Regions from separate parts of the Shinella sp. M27 genome, predicted to be linked through region 1. Evidence: predicted binding sites of a transcription regulator. Region 1 holds the regulator's gene; each other region holds the start of a gene.
The links. The regulator PhoB, encoded in region 1, activates phosphate uptake and scavenging genes when phosphate is short. The targets are predictions, from matches to a motif close to TGTCATNNANCTGTCAT.
Positions count from the first base shown of each region.

Region 2: the regulator PhoB is predicted to act here: its motif matches at 3,119-3,135, upstream of ACOZK4_RS06750 (esterase-like activity of phytase family protein).
Region 3: the regulator PhoB is predicted to act here: its motif matches at 2,610-2,626, upstream of ACOZK4_RS05995 (esterase-like activity of phytase family protein).

Region 1 covers NZ_JBLZPK010000062.1:2,314-8,085, reverse strand. Annotated here, with positions in the region: gene ACOZK4_RS23675 (Hsp33 family molecular chaperone) at 1-96, opposite strand, end outside; gene argF (ornithine carbamoyltransferase) at 293-1,204, opposite strand; gene ACOZK4_RS23665 (aspartate aminotransferase family protein) at 1,233-2,423, opposite strand; gene ACOZK4_RS23660 (GcrA family cell cycle regulator) at 2,847-3,377, shown strand; gene phoB (phosphate regulon transcriptional regulator PhoB) at 3,505-4,188, opposite strand; gene phoU (phosphate signaling complex protein PhoU) at 4,210-4,938, opposite strand; gene pstB (phosphate ABC transporter ATP-binding protein PstB) at 4,989-5,772, opposite strand, start outside.
Region 2 covers NZ_JBLZPK010000014.1:294,186-299,957, reverse strand. Annotated here, with positions in the region: gene ppx (exopolyphosphatase) at 1-1,067, shown strand, start outside; gene ACOZK4_RS06755 (DUF922 domain-containing Zn-dependent protease) at 1,076-1,669, shown strand; gene ACOZK4_RS06750 (esterase-like activity of phytase family protein) at 1,713-3,071, opposite strand; gene ACOZK4_RS06745 (M10 family metallopeptidase C-terminal domain-containing protein) at 3,459-4,610, shown strand; gene rnd (ribonuclease D) at 4,683-5,772, opposite strand, start outside.
Region 3 covers NZ_JBLZPK010000014.1:168,648-174,419, forward strand. Annotated here, with positions in the region: gene ACOZK4_RS05990 (MarR family winged helix-turn-helix transcriptional regulator) at 1-245, shown strand, start outside; gene ACOZK4_RS05995 (esterase-like activity of phytase family protein) at 365-2,557, opposite strand; gene hupB (DNA-binding protein HupB) at 2,847-3,122, opposite strand; gene lon (endopeptidase La) at 3,328-5,754, opposite strand.

The DNA of each region.
Region 1 (5,772 bases):
ACGGCCGCGCACGTCGAGGCCCTCGACCTGGAACGGCAGGACATGGTCGTCGCCGGCAAAGCCGACTTCACCGAGTTTCAGGGCACTTTCAGCCATCATCGTTCTGCTCCTTGCACACCGGGAAGCCACCGGGCCATGGGCCCGGCTGCTTTCGACCGGCGTTCTACCGTGATTTGAGCGCGCTCTTGCCCGATCATTCCATACCGGGCGGGCATACGCCAGAGAAAGCGCCTTCCGGCGCTTCGTGATGGCCCCTAGATCGTGCGGGTGGCACGATTTTTCAAGACGCGTCTCAGACGGCGCCGAGGCACCAGGCGAGGATCGACTTCTGCGCGTGCAGGCGGTTTTCCGCCTCGTCGAAGACCACGGACTGCGGGCCGTCGATGACCTCGTCCGTCACCTCCTCGCCGCGATGGGCCGGCAGGCAGTGCATGAACAGCGCATCCTTGTCGGCGCGCGCCATCAGCTGCTTGTTGACCTGGTAGGGCTGGAAGATGTTGTGGCCACGGGCGCGGTGTTCCTGGTTCATCGAGACCCAGCAGTCGGTGACGACGAGATCGACGCCGTCGATGATGGCATCAGGATCATGGCCGAGCAGGATGTTGCCGCCATTGTCGCGCGCCCAGTTGAGGATCTTGTCGTCGGGCTCCGAGCCCATCGGCACGGCCATCTTCATCGTGTAGCCGAAGCGGGCGGAGCCCTCGACGAAGGAATGCAGCACATTGTTGCCGTCGCCGGTCCAGGCGAACGTCTTGCCCTTGGCCAGACCACGATGCTCCTCGAAGGTCATGACGTCGGCCATGATCTGGCAGGGATGCGTCAGGTCCGTCAGCGCGTTGATGACGGGAACGGTGGCGTGCTCGGCAAGCTCCAGCAGACGGTTGTGATCCGTCGTGCGGATCATGATGGCATCGACATAGCGCGACAGAACCTTGGCGGTGTCGCCGATCGTCTCGGCGCGGCCGAGCTGCATTTCCGTGCCCGACAGGAACAGCGTCTCGCCCCCAAGCTGGCGCATGCCGACATCGAAGGAGACGCGCGTGCGGGTGGAGGGCTTCTCGAAGATCATCGCGAGCATCTTGCCGGCGAGCGGTCGCTCTTCCTTGCCGGCCTTGTTGGCTGCCTTGCGCTTGTGCGCATCGTCCATGATGACGCGGAGATCGCTTTCCGAAACGGCGGAAAGGTCGAGGAAATGCTTGGCCATGATGTGTCCTGTCTGTCCCGGTCTCTGATCAGGCGGCTTTCGCCGCCGTCAGCTTTTCGGCTGCGCGCTCGATGCGGGCGAGCCCTTCGCGTGCCTCTTCGGCGGTGACGGTGAGCGGCGGCAGGAGCCGCAGCACATTGTCGCCGGCCGGCACGCCCAGCAGTTTTTCCGCGCGCACGGCCTTCAGGAGGTCGGCGACGGGGATTTTCGCCTTGATGCCGAGCATCAGGCCTTCGCCGCGCACATCCTCGATGACCTCGGGGAAACGATCCTTCAGCGCCGCAAGGCCCTGACGGAAGACCAGCGCCACGTCGCGCACATGTTCGAGGAAGCCGTCTTCGAGCACGACGTCGAGCACGGCATTGCCGACGGCCATGGCGAGCGGATTGCCGCCATAGGTCGAGCCATGCGTGCCGGCGACCATGCCTGAGGCGGCCTCGTTGGTGGCAAGGCAGGCGCCGAGCGGGAAACCGCCGCCGATGCCCTTGGCGACCGCCATGATGTCGGGCGTCACGCCCGCCCATTCATGGGCAAAGAGGCGGCCCGTGCGGCCGACGCCGGACTGGACCTCGTCGAGGATCAGCAGCAGGCCGTATTCGTCGCAGAGCTGGCGCAGCTCCTGCATGAATTCCTTCGATACGGGGCGGATGCCGCCCTCGCCCTGCACCGGCTCGATCAGAATGCCGGCGGTTTCCTCGGTGATCGCATCCTTGACGGCGGCGATATCGCCGAAGGGCAGCTTCAGGAAGCCCGGCGCCTTGGGGCCGAAGCCTTCGATATACTTTTCCTGCCCGCCGGCCGCGATCGTCGCGATGGTGCGGCCGTGGAAGGCGCCGTCGAAGGTGAGGATGTGGAACTTGCCGGGATGGCCCTTGGCGAAGTGATAGCGGCGCGCGGTCTTGATGGCGCATTCCAGCGCTTCGGCACCCGAATTGGTGAAGAACACCTTGTCGGCGAAGGTCGCGTCGGTCAGCCGGCGGCCGAGGCTTTCCTGGCCGGGCACCTCATAGAGGTTGGACAGGTGCCAGACCTTGTCGGCCTGATCCTTCAGCGCGGCAACGAGATGAGGATGCGCATGGCCCAGCGAATTGACGGCGACGCCGGCGGCGAAATCGAGATATCGCTCGCCATCTTCGGCGATCAGCCAGACGCCCTCCCCGCGCGTGAACCGGAGCGGCGCACGCATATAGGTTTCATAGAGCGGCGCGGCATCGGCCATGGCGCGTATCCTCCGAAAAGAGATGCGAAAAAAGACGTCTGACACTTGACTTTTCCGGGCTCCAGAAAAATCAAAAGCCGCCTTTCGGCGGCATGCGGCACTATCGGCATTTCACCTGGGGATGTCAACAAAATCGCACCCCGAGTGACGCTGAACCTCCCGCAGGGTGAGGATTCACGGCACGCGCGGAAGGTGTCTCCATCGAGTCACACCCGACCAGCAAGTTGGGGAAAACCTCGAAATCGATTCGCGCCGATTCCTGCGACTCTTGTCACAGAGTCCACCGGTCTCTAGGTTAAGGACCAATTACTAGACTGCATGCGGCGGAACTAGTCACCAAAAGAGTTGAAGGCGTTCAGGTTCCGGATCTGTCCGGGACGCGACGAGGGATTCCCGCATCGAACGCCGAGCGGAGACGAAAACATGAACTGGACAGACGAGCGCGTCGAAAGACTCAAGAAGCTCTGGGCCGAGGGTTTGAGCGCGAGCCAGATCGCGGCGCAACTCGGCGGCGTCAGCCGCAATGCCGTTATCGGCAAGGTGCACCGGCTCAACCTGCCTGGCCGCGCCAAGGCCGGCGGCACGCAGACCGCCGCCCGCCCGAAGCGCCCGGCGCCGGCGGCCCCCCGCCCCGCGACCTTCCAGGCCCGTGCCGTCACGCCGCGCACCGCAGCCCGTCCGGCAGCGATCGCCAAGGACGACATGGACACGGAATTCGAGGCCGTTGCCGAACAGCTCCCGGTTCCCGCCAACGGCAACAATGTCGTAGTGCCGATGTCGCGCAAGCTGGAACTGACGCAGCTCACCGAGCGCACCTGCAAGTGGCCGATCGGCGATCCGCTGAACGACGACTTCCATTTCTGCGGCAACGAATCCCCTGACAATTCGCCCTACTGCACCTACCACCAGCGCCTCGCCTACCAGCCCTCGGCCGAGCGCCGCCGGATGCGCTGACGGCAATCGATATGAAATGAAAGCGGAGCCGAAAGGCTCCGTTTTTGTTTGAGGCGATGGATGGGCAGCCCAAAAACGCAAACAGGCCCGTAGGGCCCATTTCCGTCCTTGGGAGGAATTGCGTCGCTCAGGTTTCCAGCGAATAGCCGGCGCCGCGGACCGTGCGGATGACGTCCTGCATGTTGGCGAAATTGAGCGCCTTGCGCAGGCGGCCGACATGCACATCGACGGTGCGCTCGTCGACATAGATGTCGTGTCCCCACACACCGTCCAGCAGCTGCGAGCGCGAGAAGACGCGGCTCGGCGAGGTCATCAGGAATTCCAGGAGGCGGAACTCCGTCGGGCCGAGGCGAACCTCGCGGGTGCGACGGTGGACGCGATGCGTCTCGCGGTCGAGCTCGATATCGCCGCAGCGCAGCACCGTCGAGACGACCTCGGGCTTGGCACGGCGCAGCATGGCGCGCACGCGCGCAACCAGCTCCGGCGTCGAGAACGGCTTGACGACATAGTCATCCGCGCCGGTGGCCAGGCCACGCACGCGCTCGCTCTCCTCGCCGCGCGCCGTCAGCATGATGATCGGCAAGCGCTCTGTTTCCGGCCGCTGGCGCAGGCGCCGGCACAGCTCGATGCCGGAAACGCCCGGCAGCATCCAGTCGAGGATGAGGAGGTCGGGCATGCGCTCCTGCAAGCGCATTTCCGCCTCGTCACCCGATAGGATCGTATCGACCTCGAAACCCTCGGCTTCGAGATTGTAGCGCAGGAGAACGCTTAGCGCCTCCTCGTCTTCCACGACGGCTATTCTGGGCACCATGGACAGGGTTCCTGCTCAAACTTACTCGGACGCTTCGGCGATGTCGGCCGCGACGACCGATGTCGACGTGTCGTCCTTCGGGCGCTCGCCCTCGGGCTGGGAGCCGGTCGCCATGTAGTAGATGGTTTCGGCGATGTTGGTCGCGTGGTCGCCGATGCGCTCGATGTTCTTGGCGCAGAACAAAAGATGCGTGCAGGGCGTGATGTTACGCGGGTCTTCCATCATGTACGTCAGGAGTTCGCGGAACAGCGAGGTGTAGATCGCGTCGATCTCGTCGTCACGCTCGCGGATCGCCTTGGCCTTGTCCACCGAGCGGGTGGCGAAGACGTCGAGCACTTCCTTGAGCTGCATCAGCGCGAGTTCGGCGAGATGCTCCAGGCCCCGGGCGAGCTTGCGCGGCATGCCCGAGCTCTGCACGGCAATCACGCGCTTGGCGGTGTTCTTGCCGAGGTCGCCGACGCGCTCCAGTTCGGCAGCGATGCGGATCGTGCCCATGATTTCGCGCAGGTCCGCCGCCATCGGCTGACGCTTGGCGATGGTGACGATCGCCTTTTCGTTGATCTGGCGCTCGGCATTGTCGAGGATGACATCCTCGGAAATGACCTTCTGGGCCAGCGCCACGTCGGTAGAGACGAGGGCGCGGACGGAATCCGCCACCATCTGCTCGGCCGTGCCGCCCATTTCAGAGATGCGGCGGGAGAGGTACTTCAGTTCTTCGTCGTAAATCGAAACAATATGGGTCGATGACATCGTTCTGTCCTTAATGCGCTCGGGTTTCAGGGGCGTCAGCGACGGAAGCGTCAGCCGAAGCGGCCCATGATGTAGTCCTGCGTGCGCTGGTCATCCGGGTTGGTGAACATCTTGTCGGTGTCGTTCTCCTCGACGAGGTTGCCGAGGTGGAACATGGCGGTGCGCTGCGAGACGCGGGCCGCCTGCTGCATGGAGTGCGTCACGATGACGATGGTGAAGTTGGCGCGCAGCTCGTGGATGAGCTCCTCGACCTTGGCCGTCGCGATCGGGTCGAGCGCCGAGCAGGGCTCGTCCATCAGGATGACCTCGGGGCTGACGGCGACGGCGCGTGCGATGCACAGGCGCTGCTGCTGGCCGCCGGAGAGGCCCGTGCCGCCTTCCTGCAGGCGGTCCTTCACCTCGTTCCACAGGCCCGCCTTCTGCAGGCTCTTCTCCACGATGGCGTCCATGTCGGCCTTCGACTTGGCAAGACCGTGGATGCGCGGGCCGTAGGCGACGTTTTCGTAGATCGACTTCGGGAACGGGTTCGGCTTCTGGAAGACCATGCCGACGCGGGCGCGCAGTTCGACGACGTCGATGTTCGGATCGTAGATATCGTCCGCATCGAGCGTGATGCGGCCGGTGACGCGGCAGCCGTCGATCGTGTCGTTCATGCGGTTGAGCGTGCGCAGGAAGGTCGACTTGCCGCAGCCCGACGGGCCGATCAGCGCCGTCACGGTGTTTTCGCGGACGTTCAGGTTGACGTCGTAGAGGGCGCGCTTGTCGCCGTAATAGACCGAAACGTCCTTGCCGATCATCTTGTAGGAAATGTCGTTCATTTTCTTGTCCAGCGCT
Region 2 (5,772 bases), on a different contig from region 1:
AACTGGTCGATATTGCCGGCGTGCAGGTCGGCAAGGGCATCACTCTGCCGCTTGGCGGCATCCGTCTGTCGGAAGCATCAGGCGGCTCGGCCGCACAGGCCCGCATCGTCGCGCGCAAATATCTGCGCAATGCCGATCTCTTGAAGAAGGGTGCGGGCCGCGCCTTCTATGCCGTCGGCGGCACCTGGCGCGCCATCGGCGCGCTGCATATGGAAATGCAGAACTATCCGCTGCATATGATCCAGGGCTACGAACTCGGCTTCTCCGATGCCATGGATTTCCTGACGGATATCGTCACCGCCAAGGACCAGAAAGATTCTGCCTATAGCGCGATTTCCAAGAGCCGCCGCAACCTCCTGCCGTTCGGCGCCGTCGCCATGCAGGAGACGATCGCCATCATGAAGCCCTCGCGGGTCTTCTTTTCCGCCCAGGGCGTGCGTGAGGGCTATCTCTATTCGCTGCTCGCCGACCGGGAAAAGGCGCGCGATCCGTTGCTGGCTGCGGCCAGCGAGCTTGCCATCCTGCGCGCCCGCTCGCCCGAGCACGCCCGCGAACTGGCCGCCTGGACCGGCCGCATGATGCCGCTCTTCGGCATCACCGAGACTGACGAAGAGCATCGCTACCGCGAAGCCGCCTGCCTGCTCGCCGATATCAGCTGGCGCGCGCATCCGGATTATCGCGGCCTGCAGGCGCTGAACCTCATCGCGCACGGCACGTTCATCGGCATCACCCATCCCGGCCGCGCCTTCATCGCGCTCGCCAACTATTACCGCTTCGAAGGCCTGAACGACGACGCCGTCAGCAGCTCGCTCGCCGGCATCGCGACGCCGCGCCTGCGCGAGCTCGCCAAGCTCGTCGGCGGCCTGCTGCGCATCGTCTATCTGTTCTCGGCCTCCATGCCGGGCGTCGTGCCGCATCTGGCCTTCCGCAAGGCGGACGATCCGAATGTCGATCTCGAATTGGTCGTCCCGTCGGAATTCTCCGAACTCGCCGGCGAACGCCTTGATGGCCGCCTGCAGCAGCTTGCCAAGCTCACCGGCAAGCGGCTTGCCTTCAAGTTCCTGTAGGGTTTTCCATGCGGACCCCGCTTCGACTGATCTTCGCCGCCAGCCTCTTCCTTTCCGGCCATGCCGCCGCGCAGGATTGGCAGGCAACCGAGCGCGTCGAGCCCTACACGGTGCAGGGAAGCACGGGCCTCGAAATCTATCAGTCGATCGGCGAGCGCGGCCCGAAGCTGGGCGTTGCCCGCGTCATCGCCCATACCGGCTTCAAGCTGACCTGGACGCGCAAATACGAGCGCCAGGGCGACGCCTGTGTCATCACGGTCAACAAGCCGAAGCTGATTATCACCTACACGCTACCCAAGCTGAAATCGAAACTCTCCGAGCCGCTGAAAGGCCGCTGGGACACCTTTATCGCGGGCGTCACCGCGCATGAAAAAATCCACGGCGATTTCATCAAGGACATGGTCAAGCAGATCGAGGCGATGAGCGTCGGCATGACGGTCGAGAACGACCCGAACTGCCAGAAGATCCGCCCGCAACTCCAGGCCCGCCTCGGCGAACTCTCAGACGCCCAGCGCGCCCGCAGCCGCGATTTCGACACAGTCGAACTGAGCGACGGCGGCAATGTGCATCAGCTGATCTTGCAACTGGTCGATCCGCGCTAAGCGGAAGGGAACGGCGGCGCCACAAGACGCCGCCGACTGCCGATTACTCGGCCTTCAGGAAATCGCCAACTTCGAGCAGCACGAATTCGTTGCCGTCGGCCTTGTCCAGCGCGCGGCCGGCCGAGAAAGGCAGGTTGTTGTCGTTGCCGACGATGATATGCGTCTCGTCCACGCGGTCGACGTTTTCGATCGTTACGAACGGCATGTCGTAGAAACCGTCGCCGCCGCCCTGGCGCTTCTTGTTATCGGGATCGGCGATCTTTAGGAGATCGATATAGCCGATCTTGCGCACCGCCTTGCCGGCGTTCTCGTCGGTCATGGCGATCTTGTAGATGCGCTTGACCTTCGAGGCGATGGCAAAGCAATCCGGCTTCGGGTCCTTGGGATCGGCGCAGGCCTTGTCGGCTGTGCCGGCGCCGTTGTCGCGCTCGATCACGAGGGCGGTCGTTTCGTCCAGCATGTTGAAATCGCCGATCGCCTCGCCGCCTTCGGCGAGCGGATAGAGCCAGCTGCGACCCGTCCAGGCCTTGGAAGCGACGTCGAGCTCGATGATGCGCAGCGCCGGACGGCCGTCGGCCTGCTCGACGCTTTCGCTGTCGATCCAGATCGGGCCTTCCAGCAGACCATAGAGCTTCGAACCGTCCTTCGAGAGCGCAAGGCCCTCGTAACCGCCGGAGCGCTTGACGTTGAAGGCCGGCATCTTCTTCGACGGGTCGGCCTGTACGGTAAGCGTCGCATTGTCGGGCGAGGTGACCGGCTTGCCGTCAACCTCCGTGGCGATGACATCGGTGAGTTTGCCCTCAAGGTCGAACTTCAGGATGTAGGGGCCGAATTCCTCACCGATCCAGAAACCATCGGCGACCGGCTGGATGGATTCCACGTCGAAATCACCGCCCGTCAGATAGCGCTTCTCGGCACCTTCCATGACGATCGGGAAAGGCGCCTTCTTGTTCGGGTCGGAGAGAAACACGGTCTTGACGGGTTCCATCGTGCCCTTGTCCCAGTCGAAACGCACATTGTGGATCATCAGCATCGCATCGGTGGAATTCAGCTTGTTGCCGAAACCGTTGTCGGACAGCGTCCAGAACGAGCCGTCGTCCATGGCCTTGATGCCGGAAAAACCCTGCATCGGCTGGCCGTCGAAGGGCAGCGAAAGACCGGTCTCGCGCACGCCGTCCTTGCCCATGACGGTACCGAGCGCATCGACTCGCCTGCGGTCGGCCGTCGAGAACTTGCCCGAGGTCTTGAGATAGTCGGCGGTGTCGGCGGGTGCCGCGAGGATCGTATTGGCCGGAAGGATGGCATGGGCCTTCAGCGTGGCCGGAAATTCCTTTTCCGCGGCGAAGGCTGCGGTCATCATCAGAAGCGAAAGGGCGGCGGTGGTGAAAAGATGTTTGGTCATATCGTCCTCGGGGTTCTAAAAGCGAGGCCGTTTGATAGGGGCTGCGGATGACTGCCGCTTGACAGTTGCTTGTCGTTTTCGTGACGAAACAAGAACTTGTGGCGATGCATTTGGAGGCAATCGGCCTCCGGATGGACCTTCGCGGCGTCGACAGCCTGTATATCCCCAGAAAAATCCACATTTGTATTTCCTGTTTCAGGAATGTCTTCTTCAATTGCCGGTGGAGTTTGCGTTAATTTCAGGTAAATTGAAGGAAAGATGTTCCGCTCCGTTACGCCTGACGGCGTCCCCTGCGGACATCCTTTTTTCACGGCGATCGGGGATCGACCTCAAGAACAACGCCCAAGCCTTCAGGCGGCTATGGGCCGATGAGCGGGAGACAATGACATGACCACTGTCAATTCCAATGTAAGCGTGACACTCAATGGATCCACCACGTTCGGTATCGGCGGCGATACTTTCGAATGGTTCGACCGCTGGCTCAACAACCTGGATCTTTGGGCGCCTGATGCCGCGTCGCCGCGCACGGTGACGCTGAAGCTTACCGGTAACAGCTGGCACACCGGGCTGTTGCGCTTCAGTGGGGATGCCAGCGTCACTATCACCGACTTGTCAAATGGAACGACCGACGACAACCGCATATCGATGGATTCCATCACCGTCTATACCGAGGGAACGAACACCATCACCCTGAAGAATGCCGATGTGGGAACGATCGTCGGCGGCGGCAGCATCGAGAAGGTGACGGTCGGTTATTGGGTGGGCTACATCGGCCTGGGCCGAGGTAACGATTCCGTTTCCGTGACCGGAGACGGCGAAGTCGGCAACATGGATCTCGGCCGCGACGCCGACACGCTCACGACCAGCGGCAATGCCTGGGTTGGAGCCGTCTATATGGGGCGCGGCAATGACAAGGTCACGCTCGGCGCCGGCGGTGCCGATTACATATCGCTCGGGCGCGATGCCGACACGATCAAGTTCGCAGCGCTGACCGACAAGGGCCAGCATGTCACCGTCGACGGCGGCGAAGGCATAACGGAGACGACGGACAAGGATATCGACACCGTCAATTTCTCCGCTTTTACCAGCGCGCTGACGATCGATCTGGATGGCCAGTCCACGGTGAAGACCGGAGCGGGCAATTTCCACATCCGTAATTTCGAAAACGTTATCGGCGGTTCCGGTAAGGATACGATCATCGCCAGCGCTGATGTCAACGTCCTCAAGGGCGGCGGCGGTGGCGATACGTTTGTCTTCGAGACGGTCGCGGCCGCTAGGGGCGACAAGATTCTCGACTTCACGCAGGGAAGCGACAAGATCGGCCTGTCGGCAATCGACGCCAATGGCTCCGCTGCGGGAAGCGCGGCTTTCAAGTTCATCGGTACGGCAGCCTTCCACGATGTGGCCGGCGAACTGCGCTATTTCCAGAAGAGCGGCGACACGTTTGTTCAGGGCGACGTCAATGGCGATGGCACCGCCGACTTCACTCTCAGCATCGATGCGCTGATCACGCTGAAGAGCACGGATTTTATCCTCTAAGCTGACCTTCGCTGGAAAGACAAAGGGCGGCCCGAGGCCGCCCTTTTTGTTTTCGATGCAAGGATTGCGGGATCAGATCTCTACCGCCTCGATCTTCTTGTCGACGAAGCGGAGCGCCACCTTGCCACCGATGAGGTTGAGGGCGGTTTCGCCGAAGAGGTCGCGGCGCCAGCCTTTAAGGGCGGCGACCTCGGCGGCCTCGCCTTCGATGGCGATCTTTTCGAGATCGTCGGAATTGGCGATGATCTTGGCGGCGACGCCTTCTTTTTCCGAGACGATCTTGAGCAGCACTTTCAGCATTTCGCTGGCCGATGCAGCACCTTCCGGAACGTGGTTCTGGCGGGGCAGGCGGGGCAGATCGGTCTTCGGGATCGCCAGCGCCTCGCCGACGGCCTCGAGCAGCGCCGTGCCGGATTGCGAGCGTTCCCAGCCCTTGGGGATGGTGCGCAGGCGCGCCAGTGCCTCGGCGTCGGCTGGCTGCTGCTGAGCGATTTCGTAGATCGTGTCGTCCTTCAGGATGCGCGAGCGCGGCACGTTGCGGCCGCGGGCCTCCCGCTCGCGCCAGGCGGCGACCTTCTGCAGCACGGCAAGCTCGATTGGCTTCTTGACGCGCATCTTGAGCCGCTTCCAGGCATCGTCGGGATGCAGGTCATAGGTCTCGCGCGATTCCAGCACTGCCATTTCCTCGGTCAGCCACAGCGAGCGGCCGGCCTCGTCGAGCTTCTCCTTCAGTGCGAGATAGACATCGCGAAGATGCGTGACGTCGGCCAGCGCATATTCGAGCTGCTTGTCGGTGAGCGGGCGGCGGCTCCAGTCGGTGAAGCGCGAGGACTTGTCGATATGCTCGCCTTTGATCTTCTGCACGAGCTGGTCATAGGAGACGCTGTCGCCGAAGCCGCAGACCATGGCGGCGACCTGCGTGTCGAAGATCGGATGCGGAATGAGATTGCCGCGATTGACGATGATTTCGATGTCCTGCCGCGCGGCATGAAACACCTTCAGCACTGCGCTGTTGGCCATCAGTTCGAAGAAGGGCGCAAGATCGAGCCCCTTGGCGAGCGGATCGACGATGACTTCGATCTCGGGGCCGGCGAGCTGGATCAGGCACAGTTCCGGCCAGAAGGTCGTTTCCCGCAGGAACTCCGTGTCGATGGTCAGATAT
Region 3 (5,772 bases), on a different contig from region 1:
AGGACCGCCGTGCCAAGATCGTCTCGATTACGGATATGGGCCGGACCGTCATCTCGGCCGCCCAGCAGCCGCAACACAAGACGATCGAGGCGATCTTCGCCGTTCTGACCGAAGATCAGAAGCAGCACATGAAGGAAATCATCCGCTGTCTCAGCGAGAAGACCGACGAGCTGCAACGGGAACGCGACAAGAGCGCGGACGATGCCGGCGTGGCACCTGCCCGTCCCCTGCAGGCCGTCAGCTAGTTTGAACAGTACGACAATCGAAAAGGCCGGGACCGCGAGATCCCGGCCTTTTCATTTGCGCGTCTTTCAATACGCCGCCCGGCGCCTCCCCTCAAGGAAAGGCGCCGGATCGCGGATCCTTACATCGCGTTGATCGGACCGATGCCGAAGAACAGCGTTTCGCCGGAGGAATCGTCCACACCGTCATTGTCGGTGACAACGAACCCGTTGCCGGCGGCGTCGATGGCAAAACCCTCGACCTTGTCGACGACATAGCCGTTGGTGGCCTTGAGGTCGGGAATGAGGTCGCGAACCTCTTCCTTCTTGACGACCGGGAGTTCGCCGCCGAGCTTGGCCGGCTTCAGATCGGCAAGGGCGACGCGGTAGAGCTTCTTCAGCTTGGCCGCCTGGCCGATCAGGTTGTCACGCTCGATGATATAGGCGTAGTCACCGTTCGCGGCGATTTCCGACAGACCGACCCAGCCGCTTTCCGTCTTTTCGAGCGGATAGTGAACGGCGCCCCATTCCTTGGACGACGGCTTGTAGGAGACGAGCTTCACGAAGCCCTTCTCGTCGTCGCCCCATTCGCGCTGCACGGCCATCCAGAGCGTTAGGTCGTCGCCTTCGCCGACGCTGGTGATGCCTTCGAAGCCGAAGCGCTTTTCGTGGGCGCGCAGCTCGGCGGGAATGGCGATTTCCTTGTCGATCTCGCCCTTCTCGGTCACGTGGATGATGGCATGGCCGACGAGCTTGTCGGCATCGCCTTCATTGGCAAGCCAGTAGCCGCCTTCGCCATCCGGCGTCAGGCCTTCGCTGTCGAGCTTCTGGGCGGCGGCACCGTTGCGGGTGATGCGCAGCGCATCGACGATCTTCGCCGGCTTGGCGGTGGCGTCGATCGTGAAGATCGTCGGCTGCGAGGCGTAGAAGCTGTCGTTGACAGCGACGATCATGCCCGGCTTGTCCTTGACAGGAGCGAGGCCCGACAGGGCGCCGAAGCCGATAAGCTCGCCGTCCTTCTCGGTGGAGACGATCTGCGGATAGGTCGCCTCGCCTTCGGCACGCTCGTAGAGCATGACATGCGAACGCGCACCGCCGTCCTCGACGAGATCGGCCTCGTTGGCGGTCACGAAAAGGTTGCGGCCCGGAATGGCGACGGCGCCTTCCGGCGCGATGCCCGACGGCAGGAGCTGGAGAAGCTGCGGCTCTGCACCCGTGTCCTTGTAGACGCCGACGATCGACGCGCGCTCGGCGAGCACGAAAAACAGATTGTCGTCGCCGAACTTGGCGGCCTCAAGGCCTTCCGGCTCGACGCCCTTCTTGTTGCGCTTGTCTGGATAGTGGCCGATTTTGGCGATCTCGCGCTCGAAGGCAGTGCCGTTCTCATAGAGGACCTTGCCGTCCTTGCCGAAGATGGTGAAGCCGCGCGCGCCGCCCTTCCAGTCGCCTTCATTGGCAACGACGAGACGGTCATCGTCCAGCCACTTCACGGCGTCGGGTTCGCGGGCAACGTCCTTCACGTCACCGGTGAATTTCAGCGCGCCGTCCTTCTTGGTATCGACGCCTTCCAGGCTGACCGTGCCGGCGGAGAAATGGGTCTTCACCGTCGCCGTCTTGCCGTCGATGATGACGATATGATTGTTTTCCTGCAGCGTCAGGGCGATTTCGTCCTGGCTGTTGAAGGAAACGAATTCCGGTTCCGGATCATCGCCGGCGACTTCGGCCAGACCGGTCAGCGCGACATGCTTGATCGAGCCGCAATCGACGACACCGTCCTTCAGCGACAGGATCACGAGGTCGCCGGCCGGCATCTGCGGCAGGTCGCCGTCATTGACGTCTTCGTCGCGCTCGTTCTCAATGGCGATGGCGGCGAGGGTCTTGTCCTTGTTCAGCGCAATCGAGTCCGGCTGACCACCAAGGTCGCAGGTCGCGTCGATCTTTTTAGAGACGAGATCGACCTGGGCGAGCACGCCCGACGGCTTGACGAAGCTTTCACGCGTGTTGACGGCGACCAGCGCCTTGCCAGCGGCAACGGCAACGGATGTCGGCTCGCCTTCGAAGGTGACGGAGCCGCCGGCCTTCGGGGCCCTGGCGTCGGTGATGTCGATGATGCCGATCGCCTTGTTCGGGCTGTCGGAATAGACGAGCGTGTTGCCGTCTTCGGAGGCGGCGATGATTTCCGCCGACGTCGGCGTCGCCTTGTCCTTGCCCTCGGGCAGGTTATCGGCAACGGCGAAGGACGCAATGCGATTGAATACGGGCTCGGCGCTGGCGGCAGAGGCCACCGATGCGGCGAGAACCGCGGCCAGCGCCGCGGTGAGGGAACGGGTTTTCATGAAATCCTCCGGAATCCGGTTTCTTGGAACCGGGCGGTTCTGAGGCTTTCATGTTACAGGCGCATGACACTTCAGCGACGGTTCCACACGCACAGCCGCCAAACAAAAGGGGGCCCGGATGAACCGGACCCCGAGCCTGAAATTCAGGATTTGCGGCGGAGTGGATGACCGCTCTGCCCTGCGGCGCCGCGCGTCGCGAGAACGCGTCCGGGACGCTGCGGAACTTCAGATCTGCGACACAATGCGAGCCCCGGGCTCAAATGCCTGGGGCTACCGCACTGGTTTGGGATCAGCCGTTGACGGCGTCCTTCAGGCCCTTGCCGGCCGAGAACTTCGGCACGTTGCGAGCCGGGATCTCGATCTCGGCGCCGGTCGAAAGGTTGCGGCCCTTCGAAGCTTCACGACGCGACACGGAGAAATTGCCGAAACCGACGAGACGAACGTCGCCACCGTTCTTGAGTTCGCCCTGGATCGTTTCGAAAACGGCGTCGACAGCAGATGCTGCGTCCGTCTTGGAGAGGCCAGACTTCTCGGCGACCGCGGATACGAGTTCATTCTTGTTCATGTTTCCACCCCTTTCATACGGTTTGAAACGACTCATACAAGTCGGGGGCAGAATACGCATCGCCCCTCGCCTCGCAAGAATATTTCGTCGCAATCCCCTGAGAATCCGGGGTTTACACACGTTTTTCAACGAAAAAGACCGGCCGCAAGGCCGGTCTTTTCCTGTTTTGCTCCAAAATGCCGGGCGTTTCACCCGGCATTAAGGCTCAATGCGCGATTGCGCCGGTGCCGTCTTCGGTCGATTCGACCGCCGGAACACGGGCAGCTTCTGCCGCAGCACTGTCCCATTCGATCGGCTCGGGCTTGCGCAGCAGGGCGTGCTGGATGACCTCGCCCATGCGCGAGACCGGGACGATCTCCATGTTGTTTTTCACATTGTCCGGAATGTCGGCCAGGTCCTTGGCGTTCTCTTCCGGGATCAGCACCTTCTTGATGCCGCCGCGAAGAGCCGCGAGCAGCTTTTCCTTCAGGCCGCCGATCGGCAGGACCCGACCGCGCAGCGTCACTTCGCCCGTCATCGCGATATCCTTCGAGACCGGAATGCCGGTCATGATGGAAACGATGGCGGTCGCCATGGCGATACCGGCCGACGGACCATCCTTCGGCGTCGCGCCTTCCGGCACGTGCACGTGGATGTCGGTCTTGTCGAAGCGCGGCGGCTCGATGCCGAAATCGACGGCGCGCGAGCGGACGTAGGATGCCGCTGCCGAAATCGATTCCTTCATCACGTCCTTCAGGTTGCCCGTGACCGTCATGCGGCCCTTGCCACCCGGCAGGCTGACGCCTTCGATGGTGAGCAGCTCGCCGCCGACTTCCGTCCAAGCAAGTCCCGTGACCACACCGACCTGATCCTCACGCTCGGCTTCGCCGTGGCGGAAGCGCGGGACGCCGAGGAAGTCATGGATGTTGTCAGCCGTGACCTCGACCTTCTTCGCCTTGCCCTTGATGATCTCGGTGACCGCCTTGCGGCCGAGCTTCATCAGTTCACGCTCGAAGTTACGCACGCCCGCTTCGCGGGTGTACTGCTGGATGACCGCCATCAGCGCGCCGTCGGTGACCGAAAACTCCTTCGGCTGCAGCGCGTGGTCGCGGATCGCCTTGGGCAGCAGGTGCCGCTTGGCGATTTCCAGCTTTTCCTCTTCGGTGTAGCCGGCGATGCGGATGACTTCCATGCGGTCCATAAGCGGAGCCGGAATGTTCAGCGTATTCGCCGTCGTCACGAACATGACGTTGGACAGGTCGTATTCGACTTCCAGGTAGTGATCCATGAAGGTCGAGTTCTGTTCCGGATCCAGCACCTCGAGCAGGGCCGAAGACGGGTCGCCGCGGAAATCCATGCCCATCTTGTCGATCTCGTCGAGCAGGAAGAGAGGGTTGGATTTCTTGGCCTTCTTCATCGACTGGATGACCTTGCCGGGCATCGAGCCGATATAGGTGCGGCGGTGACCGCGGATTTCGGCTTCGTCGCGAACGCCGCCGAGCGCCATGCGGATATATTCGCGGCCGGTCGCCTTGGCGATCGACTTGGCGAGCGAGGTCTTGCCGACGCCCGGAGGGCCGACGAGGCACAGGATCGGGCCCTTGATCTTGGTCGAGCGGGCCTGCACGGCGAGATATTCGACGATACGCTCCTTGACCTTGTCGAGGCCGAAGTGATCCTCGTCGAGGACCTTTTCCGCAGCGTTGAGGTCGGTCTTGATCTTCGACTTCTTGCCCCACGGAATACCCGTCAGCCAGTCGAGATAGTTGCGCACGACGGTGGCTTCCGCCGACATCGGGCTCATCTGGCGCAGCTTCTTCAGTTCCGCGTCGGCCTTTTCGCGGGCTTCCTTGGAAAGCTTGACCTTGGAGATCTTGTCTTCCAGTTCGGCCATCTCGTCGCGGCCGTCCTCGCCGTCGCCGAGCTCCTTCTGGATCGCCTTCATCTGTTCGTTGAGGTAGTATTCGCGCTGGGTCTTCTCCATCTGGCGTTTGACACGCGAGCGGATGCGCTTTTCGACCTGCAGAACCGAAATCTCGCCTTCCATGAAGCCGAGCGCCTTTTCCAGGCGCAGCTTGACGCTGGTCGTCTCGAGCATTTCCTGCTTCTCGACGATCTTGATGGAGAGGTGCGAGGCGACCGTGTCGGCGAGCTTCGAGTAATCCTCGATCTGGCTCGCGGCACCGACGACTTCGGGCGAAATCTTCTTGTTGAGCTTTACGTAGTTTTCGAACTCGGAGACGACCGAGCGCGACAGCGCTTCGATCTCGACCGGGTCTTCGTCCGGCTCGGCCAGGACATGGGCCATCGCCTCGTAGAATTCTTCACGGTCGGTATAGCCGTCGATTTCGGCGCGGGCGCGGCCCTCGACCAGAACCTTGACGGTGCCGTCGGGCAGCTTCAGGAGCTGGAGAACGTTGGCGACGGTGCCGATGCGGTAGATGGCGTCGGTCTCCGGATCGTCGTCGGAAGCGTTGATCTGGGTGGCAAGCATGATCTGCTTGTCGGTGCCCATCACCTCTTCCAGCGCGCGGATCGACTTTTCGCGACCGACGAACAGCGGCACGATCATGTGCGGGAACACCACGATGTCGCGCAGGGGCAGGACCGGGAAGGCCGTGGAATCTTGCGGCGCAGACGTCTTCTTCGTCATGTCATTTCCTTTCAAACG